2 regions of the Mycolicibacterium fluoranthenivorans genome follow, and region 2 is predicted to be linked to the other one. Evidence: riboswitches for the same ligand, from Rfam matches in the RefSeq annotation. Region 2 holds a riboswitch; the other holds the start of a gene.
The links. A riboswitch is a leader RNA that binds a small molecule or an ion and turns the genes downstream of it on or off. The one in region 2 is predicted to bind glycine.

Region 1: linked by a shared signal. The riboswitch ahead of gcvP (aminomethyl-transferring glycine dehydrogenase) and the one ahead of FHU31_RS27755 (L-serine ammonia-lyase) in region 2 are both predicted to bind glycine.

The regions. Positions count from the first base shown of each region.
Region 1 is NZ_JAANOW010000001.1:3,512,382-3,518,433, forward strand. It holds gene FHU31_RS17075 (alpha/beta fold hydrolase) at 1-111, opposite strand, end outside; gene gcvP (aminomethyl-transferring glycine dehydrogenase) at 152-2,974, opposite strand; glycine riboswitch at 3,027-3,124, opposite strand; glycine riboswitch at 3,125-3,223, opposite strand; gene FHU31_RS17085 (MerR family transcriptional regulator) at 3,237-3,869, opposite strand; gene FHU31_RS17090 (YeeE/YedE thiosulfate transporter family protein) at 4,204-5,490, shown strand; gene FHU31_RS17095 (bifunctional nuclease family protein) at 5,477-5,971, opposite strand; gene ftsR (transcriptional regulator FtsR) at 6,018-6,052, opposite strand, start outside.
Region 2 is NZ_JAANOW010000004.1:255,961-262,012, forward strand. It holds gene tet(V) (tetracycline efflux MFS transporter Tet(V)) at 1-588, shown strand, start outside; gene FHU31_RS27740 (CPBP family intramembrane glutamic endopeptidase) at 603-1,277, opposite strand; gene FHU31_RS27745 (SDR family NAD(P)-dependent oxidoreductase) at 1,274-2,407, opposite strand; gene FHU31_RS27750 (gamma carbonic anhydrase family protein) at 2,666-3,187, opposite strand; glycine riboswitch at 3,299-3,389, shown strand; gene FHU31_RS27755 (L-serine ammonia-lyase) at 3,591-4,976, shown strand; gene FHU31_RS27760 (GlxA family transcriptional regulator) at 4,987-5,943, opposite strand; gene FHU31_RS27765 (MFS transporter) at 6,025-6,052, shown strand, end outside.

The DNA.
Region 1 (6,052 bases), on a different contig from region 2:
CAGCAGGACGGTCGGGCCGGCACCGGGAGCCGATCGGACGAAGATCCGGCCGGCCGGGGTGTCCAGCGACCGGCCCCCATCGCGCCACGCGGCGACGGTCGGCGACAACATGCGGTATCCGTCCTCCCGTCGCTACGCTCGCCGCCTCAGGTTAGGCGAACGCCTCGACGGGCGGGCAGGAACACACCAGGTTGCGGTCACCGTAGGCGGCATCGATGCGCCGCACCGGCGGCCACACCTTGGGCCGGAAGCCCTTACCGAGCGGGTAGGCCGCCTGTTCCCTGGTGTACGGGTGCGACCACTGCTCGGTGAGCAGGCATTCCGCGGTGTGCGGGGCGCCGCGCAGCGGGTTGTCGTCCGCGGGCCACACCCCCGAACCGACCTTGTCGATCTCGGCGCGGATGGCGATCATGGCGTCGCAGAAGGCGTCCACCTCGGCCAGGTTCTCGCTCTCGGTGGGCTCCACCATCAGCGTCCCGGCGACCGGGAAGCTCATGGTCGGCGCGTGGAAACCGAAGTCCGCCAACCGCTTCGCCACATCGTCGACGGTGACGCCGGTGGTCTTGGTGATCGTGGTGAGATCCAGGATGCACTCGTGGGCCACCATGCCGTTCTCCCCGGTGTAGAGCACCGGGTAGTACTCGTCGAGCCGGCGGGCGATGTAGTTGGCCGAGGCGATCGCGGTCAGCGAGGCCTTGCGCAGGCCCACACCACCCATCATTCGGATGTAGGCCCAGGTGATCGGCAGGATCGAGGCCGACCCGTACGGTGCCGCCGACACCGTCAGCTCGTCACCGAGCTCGGCAGCCAAGGGGTGCCCGGGCAGGTACGGCGCCAGGTGCGCGCGCACCGCCACCGGCCCCACTCCGGGGCCCCCGCCGCCGTGCGGGATGCAGAACGTCTTGTGCAGGTTGAGATGACTGACATCGCCGCCGAACCTGCCCGGCCGGGCCAACCCGACCAGGGCGTTGAGGTTCGCGCCGTCGATGTACACCTGGCCGCCGGCGTCATGGGTGGCCGCGCAGATCTCGGCCACATCGTGCTCGTACACGCCGTGCGTCGAGGGGTACGTGATCATCAGGGCGGCAAGGTTTTCCGCGTGTTGGGCGATCTTGGCGCGCAGATCGTCGAGGTCCACGTCACCGTTGCCGCGGCAGGCCACCACCACCACCCGCATACCCGCGAGCGCCGCCGAGGCCGCGTTCGTACCGTGCGCACTGGACGGGATGAGGCACACGTCGCGCTGGCCCTGGCCCCGCTCGGCGTGATAGGCCTGGATGGCCAACAGGCCGGCGTACTCCCCCTGCGACCCGGCATTGGGCTGCAACGAGATCTCGTCGTAGCCGGTGACCGCCGTGAGCCAGTCCTGCAGATCGGCGATCAGCCGACGCAGACCGGGGGTGTCCGACGCCGGCGAAAAGGGATGCTGGCGTGCGAATTCCGGCCAGGTGATGGGTTCCATCTCCGCGGTCGCGTTGAGCTTCATGGTGCACGAGCCGAGCGGGATCATGGTGCGATCCAGGGCCAGGTCCTTGTCGGCGAGGCTGCGCAGGTAGCGCATCATCGCCGTCTCGGTGCGGTATGTCGTGAAGGCCGGGTGGGTCAGGAATTCCGTCGTGCGGGTGGCGATATCGGCTGCGCCGGGCTCGGCGGCCGGCACGCCGAATGATTCCAGCACCGCGGCGACGTGCGCCTCGGTGGTGACCTCGTCGCAGGCGACCGACACGTGGTCGGCGTCCACCCGCCACAGATTGATCCCTCTGCCCTTGGCCGCGGCCACGATCTCGTCGGCGCGGCCCGGCACCCGGGCCAGCACGGTGTCGAAGAAGTCCGGGTGCACCAGCGCCTCGCCCAGGCCGGCGGCGATCGCGGCGGCCCGGCTGTGCACGCGGCGCGCGATGGCGGTGAGCCCGTCGGCGCCGTGGTAGCTGGCATACATGGCGGCCATCACCGCCAGCAACACCTGAGCGGTACAGATGTTGCTGGTGGCCTTGTCCCGGCGGATGTGCTGCTCGCGGGTCTGCAGGGACAGCCGATATGCCGCGTTCCCGTCCGCGTCCTGCGAGACCCCGACGAGGCGCCCGGGCAGCTGGCGGGCGTGCTTGGTGTGCACCGCGAGATAACCGGCGTGCGGGCCGCCGAAGCCCATCGGCACCCCGAATCGCTGGGTGGTGCCGAAGGCGACGTCAGCGCCGATCTCGCCGGGCGGGGCGATCAGGGTGAGCGCCAGCAGATCGGCTCCGACCGCGACCAGGGCGCCACGGTCGTGGGCCTCGGTCACCAGTGCGGTCCAGTCCCGGAGCACGCCGCTGGCCCCCGGCTGCTGCACGATGACACCGAAGAAATCGCCGTCGGGCAGACCGTGCTGCAGGTCGGCGGTGACGATCTCGATGCCGAGCGGCCGGGCGCGGGTGGCCAGCACCGCCGCGGTCTGCGGGTAGACGTCGGCATCGACCAGAAGTCGGGTGGCCGAGCCTTTCACCGCGCGGTGCATCAGCGTCATGGCCTCGGCGGCGGCGGTGCCCTCGTCGAGCATCGACGCGTTCGCCACGTCCAGCCCGGTCAGATCGCTGACCATGGTCTGGAAGTTGAGCAGTGCTTCGAGGCGGCCCTGACTGATCTCCGGCTGATACGGCGTGTACGCGGTGTACCAGGCGGGGTTCTCAAGAATGTTGCGGCGCAACACCGGTGGGGTGAAGGTGTCGAAGTAGCCCTGCCCGATCATCGACACGGCCACGGTATTGGAGTCGGCCAGCGCGCGCAGTTCGGCCAGCGACTCCTCCTCGCTGGCGGGTGCGGGTAGCTGATCCAGCCCCGGCGCCAGCCCGTCTGCGGTCACCGCGTCGAGAATGCCCGCCGGCAGCGCCAAGGCGGCGAGTTCGTCCAGGGAGTCGACACCGATGACCTGCAGCATCGTGGCGATGGCGGCGGCGTCGGGTCCGATATGGCGATCGGCGAAGCCGAAGTGGTCGATAGACACGAGATCTCCCCTGGGTCGAGGGCGCGGGCGGGCGCGTAAAACCGCGTCCTCTCCCTCTGTCGGGGCGCCTGAGAGATTCGGCGGCGGCTCGCTGCCTTTCCCCATGGGCGGATGCGCAGGACGCACCACTTTCCAGAGGCATCGGGGCCATGCGCGGTCCGGGGTGCCTGAGAGGTTGACGGAGAGGTATTGCTCCTTCGGCGTCCGTGACTGGCCGTCACGGAACTCTCCCGCACAAGGGCGATGCCCCGACAGCTTAGCCGATCTTGCGGTCGCGGCTCTTTCGCCGGGAAGCGAGTTCGTCCTCGGGGGCGGCGATCGACTCGCCGCCGTCGGCGCGTTCGCCCGGGAAGTCGGCGATGGCGCCGGTCAGTTCCCGCATGGCACCCGAGACCGCGATACCGAACACACCCTGACCGCCTTGGAGGAGGTCGACGACCTCTTCGGCGGAGGTGCACTCGTAGACGGTGGTGCCGTCGGAGAACAGCGTGATGTTGGCCAGGTCCTGCACACCGCGCTGACGCAGATGATCGACCGCGACGCGGATGTTGTGCAGGGAGATGCCGGTGTCGAGCAGGCGCTTGACGATCTTCAGGACCAAGATGTCCTTGAAGGAGTACAGCCGCTGGCTGCCGGAACCGGCCGCACCGCGGATGGAGGGCACCACCAGCGAGGTGCGGGCCCAGTAGTCGAGCTGGCGGTAGGTGATACCCGCGATCTGGCAGGCGCTCGGACCGCGGTAGCCGACCAGCTCATCCGGTACCGAATCGTCCGGGAACAAGCCACCCTGCACGGGCTCGCTGACGCTGCCGCTCACCGCCGGCACGGGGTCGCCACTGGTGGACAGATCCAACTCCCCCTGATGTGGCGTGCGTGGCGTGTCGCCCACAATCCATCCTCTCCGCCGATCGATTCCGGCCCCATGACCTGCACAGCGTCACGTTTGCCCAGTTTCGAATGTGTCGAGCATACGCTCAACACGCTCCTGTCACTGCTCGTCGTGTCAAAGTATGGCTGCCCGTTTCACAGTCGGCCCACACACGCCCCGCGTGTCGACGTCACGAGACGTATCCGTGATCTGGGCGACTCGCATGTGCCTCACCGACTTAGCGGGCGACGGCCCGGGGCTACGTCACAGTGACACCGTGATACCCGGCGGGGTATCACGGAGATATGGCCGTTTTCCTGCACCACGCACCGTCGGCGGCGTTCGGCGTCCGGCCATGAGCGGGGTCACTGCGCCTCTCGGGGTTGCTCTACCGATCGGAGCCGCCTTCGGCATGGTCGCCGGGCTCTGGGGAATCGGTAACCCTGAGACCGTCATTCGCGCTGCCCGCTTGGTCGACCGGTTGTTACTGGGCTGCTTCTTGTTCGTCACGGCGGTGGGCGCGGTAGTGCTCTACGGCCTGCACGCATTGGGAGTGCCCATGCACTTCGCGCCGAAGCCGCTCTACGTCTTCGGTGTCATCGCAGGTGGCGTGCTGTTCGGCACCGGAGCGGCGATCAGCGGATACTTCCCGGGCACCGCGCTGATCGCCTTGGGTGAAGGCCGTCGAGACGCGCTGGCCGCGATCCCCGGCGGCTTGCTCGGAGCGGCGGCGTGGACGGGGCTGTTCGGAACACCGGTCGGCCAGTGGCTGACGACGACCGCGAACTACGGCGGCCTGGTCGCGGGCGGATACCTGAACGCGCAGACTCCGGGGCGAATGCTGGCGATCGCGATCGGCTACGCGGCGCTGGCCTTCATCCTGCTGAAGTATTTGCCGCGGTTTCGCGGGGGCGAGCGGTGTTGCCTTCGTGAGCTCGGCGGGGCGACGCCCTCCGAATTCGAACGCCGCATGATGCGCGACACCATCGCCTATCTCTACGAGGGCACGAAAGAACGGCCGGGCCGTCGTAGGCCGTGGTTCGAGCGGATCTACCGCGCTCAGGTCGCACACCCCGCGTTCTTCACCCGCACGATCGCCGTGGTCGCCACGGGCGTGGCCGCACTTGTGGTGTTGTCGATATTTCTGCGCCAGCCGTTCGGCCAGTCCACCACCTACTCGTGGGTGGTCGGCGAGCTGTTCATGCCCCACTTCGCGTACTCACACCAGGTGATCCGCAGTATCGGCTGGGAACCGCTCAGCGACCTCGGAGTTCTGATCGGAGCCTTCCTCACGGCCAGGTTCCTCAGCGGCCGGTTCACCGCGTTCCGTCCGGTCGTTCCGCCGTCCTGGCGACACCGTTTCGGGCCGGGGCGTACCAAGCGAGCGGTCGCGGTGTTCATCGGCTCGTTCCTGACGCTGTTCGGCGCCAGGATGGCCGGGGGATGCACGAGCGGACACACCCTCAGCGGCGGTATCCAACTGTCGGTGAGCGCCTGGCTGTTCACCGCCTCGATGCTCGCGGCGATGGTCATCACCGCCCGACTTGTCTACCGGAATGCAGACTGGTCCATCACCCCGGAGACAGACGACCACGCCGTGGGCAGCACGACCGGGTCTCAGGTGACTCCTAGGTGGCCTTGAAGTCGTCGGGCGACACGCTGTCGAGGAACTCCTTGAACTTCTCGACCTCGTCCTCGCGCACCGCGCCGGTGGGCTCTTCGTCACTCTCGTCCGGGATCAGCAGTCCGGCCTCGGCCAGCACGGCTTCCTCGACGTAGATCGGGACGCCCACCCGCAGCGCGATGGCCACCGAGTCCGACGGACGCGCCGACACCTTGATATCCCGATCGAAGATCAGGTCGGCGTAGAAGGTGCCCTCCTGCAGATCGACGATGCGCACCTCTTTGAGCGAATGCCCAAGCGCAGCAATCAGATCCCGGATCAAATCATGGGTGAGCGGCCGCGTCGGCTCCACACCCTGCTGTTCGAGGGCGATGGCGGCCGCCTCGGACTGCCCGATCCAGATCGGCAGGTAACGGTCGCCGTTGGACTCACGCAGCAGCAGCACAGGCTGATTCTGAGGTTGCTCAACGCGAATACCGACTACCCGAACCTCACCCATCTGCGTCTGCCCTCCATGACGATGTCGCCACCGAAAAGTCTAGTCCTCAGCGGTCGAGAACGTCGCGTACAGCCGACTTGA
Region 2 (6,052 bases):
ATGGTGCGCACCCCGTGGCTGCTCGCGACCTTGCTGTTCGCGAGCGGTTTCGTCCTGCTCATCATCGGTCCACTGGAAGTGCTGCTGCCGTTCATCACGAATGCGCGCTTCGCACACGGTGAGCGGATCTTCGGTTTCGTGCTGGCAGCGTTCGGCCTCGGCGGGGCGGTCGGTGCGATCGCGATCTCGTCGGTGCGCCTGCCGCGGCGCTATCTCACGGTCATGGTGATGTGCTGGGGACTGGGCAATCTGCCGCTGGTCGCGATCGGCTACACGGCGTCGTTCGCGGTGATGGCGGCGGCCGCCTTCGTGGTGGGCATGACCAGCACCGCGGCCACCGTCATCTGGGGGACGCTGCTCCAGCGCAGGGTTCCCCCGGCGATGCTGGGCCGGGTTTCCAGCCTGGACTTCTTCGTCTCGCTGGTCTTCATGCCGGTGTCGATGGCCGTGGCCGGGCCGCTGTCCAAAGTGTTCGCGGTGCAGACCATCTTCCTGGCGGCCGGCACCATTCCGGCGGTGCTGGGTCTGATCGCCTGGCTGGCAGCCCGGATGCCGCGCGACGAGGTGGCGCATCCGCTGAATTCCTGATGTGACCGCGCCGGTCAGAGACCGAAGATCGGCGGCAGGGCCAGCACCATCACCAGACCCCAGAAGAAATGGGTGAGCATGGGCGCCAGCACCCCGCCGGTCGCGCGGCGCAACAGCGCACAGACGGTGCCGAGCAGGATCGCGGCGAACCCGAGCATCGGGTTGCCCGCCGCCATCACCACGCCGAAATAGATCGCCGTCGACACCGGGACGGGCCGGCGGCCGCCGAGCGCGCTGTACAGCGCGCCACGGAAGAACAGCTCCTCGGCCAAGCCGTTGACCACGGTGATGAAAACGACCAGCGCAAGTGCACCCTGATCGGCGAATTGCAGGACGGCGGTGACATATTCGCGCACCGGTGGGATGAGCCGCGCGATCAGGCCGCCGATGACGAACACCGCGCCCAGCCCGATTCCCACCCCGATTCCGAGCAGGACGGGCCGGCGCGCACTGCCGGGCAGCCGGCCCAGGTGCAATGGCCCGGACAGGACGGCCCCCGCCGACCAGACCACGGCCATGATGAGGGTGAAGACATAGAAGGAGCTGTCCCCCGGGTGCCTGCTCAGCGAGTACGCCTGCAGCGCCGCCCCCATCACCAACACCGCGACGACGGTGATCCGTCTGCGCAACACCACTTTTCGGGCTTCCTCGACGGCAGGCGCAGCGGCGCGCCACGGTGGCGGGATCATCGGCGATGCCCCCGCGGGATCAGCTCGGCCAGAATATCGATCCCGGTACGCAGCGTGGCGGTGGCCGGACCGGGTAACAGCGCGAGCAGCGCGAGCGCGGGCCGGGCGATCGAAGGGGTGAGCTGACGGATGCGCGACATGTCGCCGCCGGCCCAGGACGGGTCGGTATCGGCGAGGTGGTGCGGATCGGCCAGATCGGTGACCGGGACCCGCTCGGGCGTATGCAGCGAGCGGGTGATCGCCGTGTTCACCGTCAGCAGACCGCCGGCCGGGGCGGGCACCAGATTACGTAACCCCTCCCCCGCCGCGGTCATCGGGTGATCCAGTGACGCAGTCAAATCGGCGGTGAGCGCACCGGGAACCGGAAGCGCCACAGCGGACACCTTCGACGCCACCACGGTCGGCACGCCCGGCGCGGGCACGGTCCACTGCCGTATTCCGGACAGCCGGGCGTAGGCCGCCAGCAGATCCCGGTAGCTGGTCGTCTGCGGTCCACTGATGTCGTACGCCCCGGCGGGCACCAACTCGCTGTCCACGGCGGCCATGAGGTAGTGCAGCACATCGCGGATGGAAATGGGGTCGATGGGGTTGGACAGCCAGGACGGTTGCGGCAGCACCGGGAAGCGTTCGGCGACATAGCGCAGGATCTCGAACGACGTCGACCCCGCACCGATGATCAGCGCCGCACCGAGCCACACCAGTTCGGCACCGCCGGCAACCGCGAGCGCCTGAGCCACTTCGGCTCGGCCGGCCAGATGTTCGGACAACACGTCGTCGGCGGGCACGAAACCGCCGAGGTAGATGATGCGGCCGACGCCCGCCTCGGCAGCGGCCAGCGCAAACCGGCGGGCGCCCTCGTTGTCGGTGGTCCTGAAGTCCGTCTCACCGATCCCGTGCACCAGGTAGTAGACGGCATCCACATGTCCGCACCGCGCGAAAAGCGTTGCCACCGAATCGGGGTCGTTCGCATCCAGGGATACCGCCGTGACATCGCGATACCACCCGAAAGCGGTCAGACGCTCCGGCGTCCGGCTGGTCACCACCACGTCGTGGCCCGCCGAGAGCAGTTCGGCGACCAGTCGTGATCCGATATATCCCGTAGCCCCGGTGACGAGGACGCGCGCGGTCATCCGCATCCCACGCATGCGTTCGACATCATCACCGAAGCCTCCTGACCACCGCTAGTCCTATCACTGCACGCGGTGGTCCATACCCTGATCGACAGGGTGCTACACGCCAGGGAGTTGCTCGTCACACCAGGCGGACGACAGGGCGTGCCCGCTGATCCGGACGCCCGTGTGGGCCGCCCTTCACACCCCACCGTCGCGGGAACGTACCGCCTTCGAGGGAAACCTCAGTGGGAAGCGTTGTCGGCGTTCGCCTTCGGGTCAACCCTGCCCGCGGTGCAGGTCGATGAGCCCCTGATAAGACTCGGCGTTGAACCGATTGCCGGCGACCTCCTCATCGCCGAGGCTGCGGCGCACCTTCCCCGGCACGCCCGCGACCAGCGACCGTGGCGGAATCACCGCCCCCTGGGGCACCACCGCGCCGGCCGCCACCAGCGACCCCGCACCCACGACCGCCCCGTTCAGCACGATGGCGCCCATCCCGACGAGCACGTCGTCCTCGACGGTGCAGCCGTGCAGCACCGCATTGTGGCCGACCGTGACACCCGCGCCGACGTGCACCGGGAAACCCGGATCGACGTGGACGGTCACACCGTCTTGGATGTTGCTGCCCTCGCCGATCTCGATGGGCTCGAACTCGGCGCGCAAGGTGGCGTTGTACCAGACACTCACGCGGGCGGCCAGCGTCACCGGGCCGATCAAGGTGGCGTTGGGCGCCACCCAGGACTCGGCGTGCAGCTGCGGGGCACGCCCGCGAATAGGAATGATCAGCGCTTCAGGCATGGGCGTCATCGTAATCAGAGTTCCCGCACGAGCGCGGCAGGAGTCCGATCTCGGCGTGACATCCGACGCGTGAGTGGGTAGATTCTCTGCTCACCACAATCGAATAGCCGTCGACACGTTGTGGGAGAACCTCGTTCACGAGGCGCCGTAGGAGCAATATCCTCCCCGGGAATCTCTCAGGCACCAGTACCGCAGCGTCGAGGCAACTCTGGAGACAAGGCGTCACCTCATGGGAACGGCCTTACCGAAGGTGTAGAGGATCCGCGGGACGACGCGGAACCGCAGACTCTCAGGTTTCAGGACAGAGTGGGGAGGGCGCCACCGGCCCGGTTTGGCTCCGGGCTCAGCCGAGATGGAGTCGCCCGTTGTCCGTTACACCCACCGACCGCAGCCGGTAATTGCCATGGTGGTCAGCGCATTCGAATTGTTCTCCGTTGGTATCGGCCCGTCGAGTTCGCACACCGTCGGCCCGATGCGTGCCGCCGCCCGGTTCGTCGAAACCCTGCGCGCCGGCGACCGGTTGCGCGACCTCACCCGGATCAGCGTGGAGTTGTACGGCTCCCTGGCGGCCACCGGCGCCGGCCACGGCACCCAATCGGCGATTCTGCTCGGGCTCGAAGGCTGCCGGCCCGAAGACGTCACCACCGAGGATAAGGAACGCCGTCTCGCCGAGATCGCCGCCACCGGCACCACGCGGATCGGCGGGGACACGCCGGTGCCCCTGACCGAGGGCGCGATGATTCTGCGCGCCTCGACGGTCCTGCCGCGCCATCCCAACGCAATGACGTTGAGTGCCTTCAATTCCCGCGGCGAGGTGCTGTCCACCCAGACCTATTACTCCATCGGAGGCGGGTTCGTCGTCACCGAGGACTGCCCCGATGCCGGCACGGACCACCACTGCGCCACCCCGTTGCCGTACGCCTCGGGTCGCGAACTGCTCGAACTCTGTGCACACAAGGGACTCACCATCAGCGAGGTCGCCATGAGCAACGAACAGTGTTGCCGCTCCGCGGGGGAGGTCCGGACGAGCCTGCTGCACCTGCGCGATGTCATGGTCGAGAGTGCACGCAACGGCATCGCCCGCGACGGCGTACTGCCCGGAGTTCTAGAGGTGCGGCGGCGGGCCAAGGCCTGGTACCACAGTCTCAGCGCCGAAGATCCAGAGCGCACAGCCGAATTCGCCGAAGACTGGGTGAATCTGATCGCGCTGGCGGTCAACGAGGAGAACGCTTCCGGCGGCCGCATCGTCACGGCTCCGACCAACGGAGCTGCCGGCATCATCCCCGCCGTGCTGCACTACGCCACCCATTACACCCGCGCCGGGACGGCTGACCCGGACGACACCGCGGTACGGTTCCTGCTCACCGCGGCTGCCATCGGATCGCTGTTCAAGGAGCGCGCGTCGATCTCCGGCGCCGAGGTCGGGTGCCAGGGCGAGGTCGGGTCGGCGGCAGCCATGGCCGCTGCGGGACTGGCCGAGATCCTCGGCGGCACCACGCACCAGGTGGAGAACGCGGCCGAGATCGCCATGGAACACAGCCTCGGACTGACCTGCGATCCGATCGCCGGGCTGGTTCAGATCCCCTGCATCGAACGCAATGCCATCTCGGCGGGCAAGGCGATCAACGCCGCCCGGATGGCGTTGCGCGGCGACGGCAGCCACCGGGTCAGCCTCGATCAGGTCATCGAGACCATGCGCACCACCGGCGCGGATATGCACGCCAAGTACAAGGAGACCTCGACCGGCGGGCTGGCCATCAACGTGGGGGTCAACGTCGTCGAATGCTGAGGCACCGCATTCAGGCGCCCTGGTACACCTTGCGGTAGCTCGACGGGGACATCCCCATCCCGCGGCGCAGATGGTGACGCAGGTTGCCGCCGGTGCCCAGCCCCGACAGCCGGGCCACCTCGTCGACCGGAATATCCCTGGACTCCAGCAGTTCCCGGGCCCGATCGATACGGCGCTGCCGGATCCAGCTGCCCGGCGCCTCGCCGGTCTCCGCACGGAACCGGCGGTTGAACGTCCGCAGGCTCATATGGGCATGCTCGGCCAGGGTGTGCACGGTGAGTTCTTCGGTGAGGTGCGCCAGCGCCCAGGCCCGGGTGGCCGCCGTGGCGGCGTGGTCCCCCGCCGGCACCTGCCTGTCGATGAACTGCGCTTGGCCGCCTTCCCGCCACGGTGGCACCACGCAGTGGCGGGCGACCGCGGTGGCCACCTGCACACCGTGATCACACCGAATGATGTGCAGGCACAAGTCGATTCCCGCGGCCAGCCCGGCCGAGGTGAGCACGTCACCGTCATCGACGAACAGCACGTTCTCGTCCACCCGGACTGCCGGGTAGAGCTCACGCAGGGTGTCGGCGTACTTCCAGTGGGTCGTCACGGTCCGGCCGTCCAGCCGGCCCACCGCGGCCAGCACGAACGCGCCGGTGCAGATCGACACCACGCGGGCGCCGGGCCGGATCCGAGCGAACGCGGCGGCCACGGCGTCCTCGACGCCGCGGCCGGTTCGCGCCGGCGGGTAACGCGTGCCGGGGATGACGACGGTGTCGGCGGTGTCCAGCGCCTCCGGGCCGGCGGTGGGCACGATCGCGAAGCCGTTGGTCGACGCGACGGGCCCCGGTTCGACGGCACACGTCGTCACCTCGTACAGGGGCTCACCGTCGCCGCCCGCCGCCGTCCCGAACAGGGTCGGCGCGATGGTGGCGTCGAAACCCACCACGGGCGCCAACAGCAGGACGGCGACACGATGCATCACGCCAGTCTGGCATGTTTTTGATGGATCATGTCGTTTGTGCCACTAGGCGGGCGGCCCGAATTCCGCGACAGTGAGCCGGTGACACTTCTCGGTACGCGAACACGCC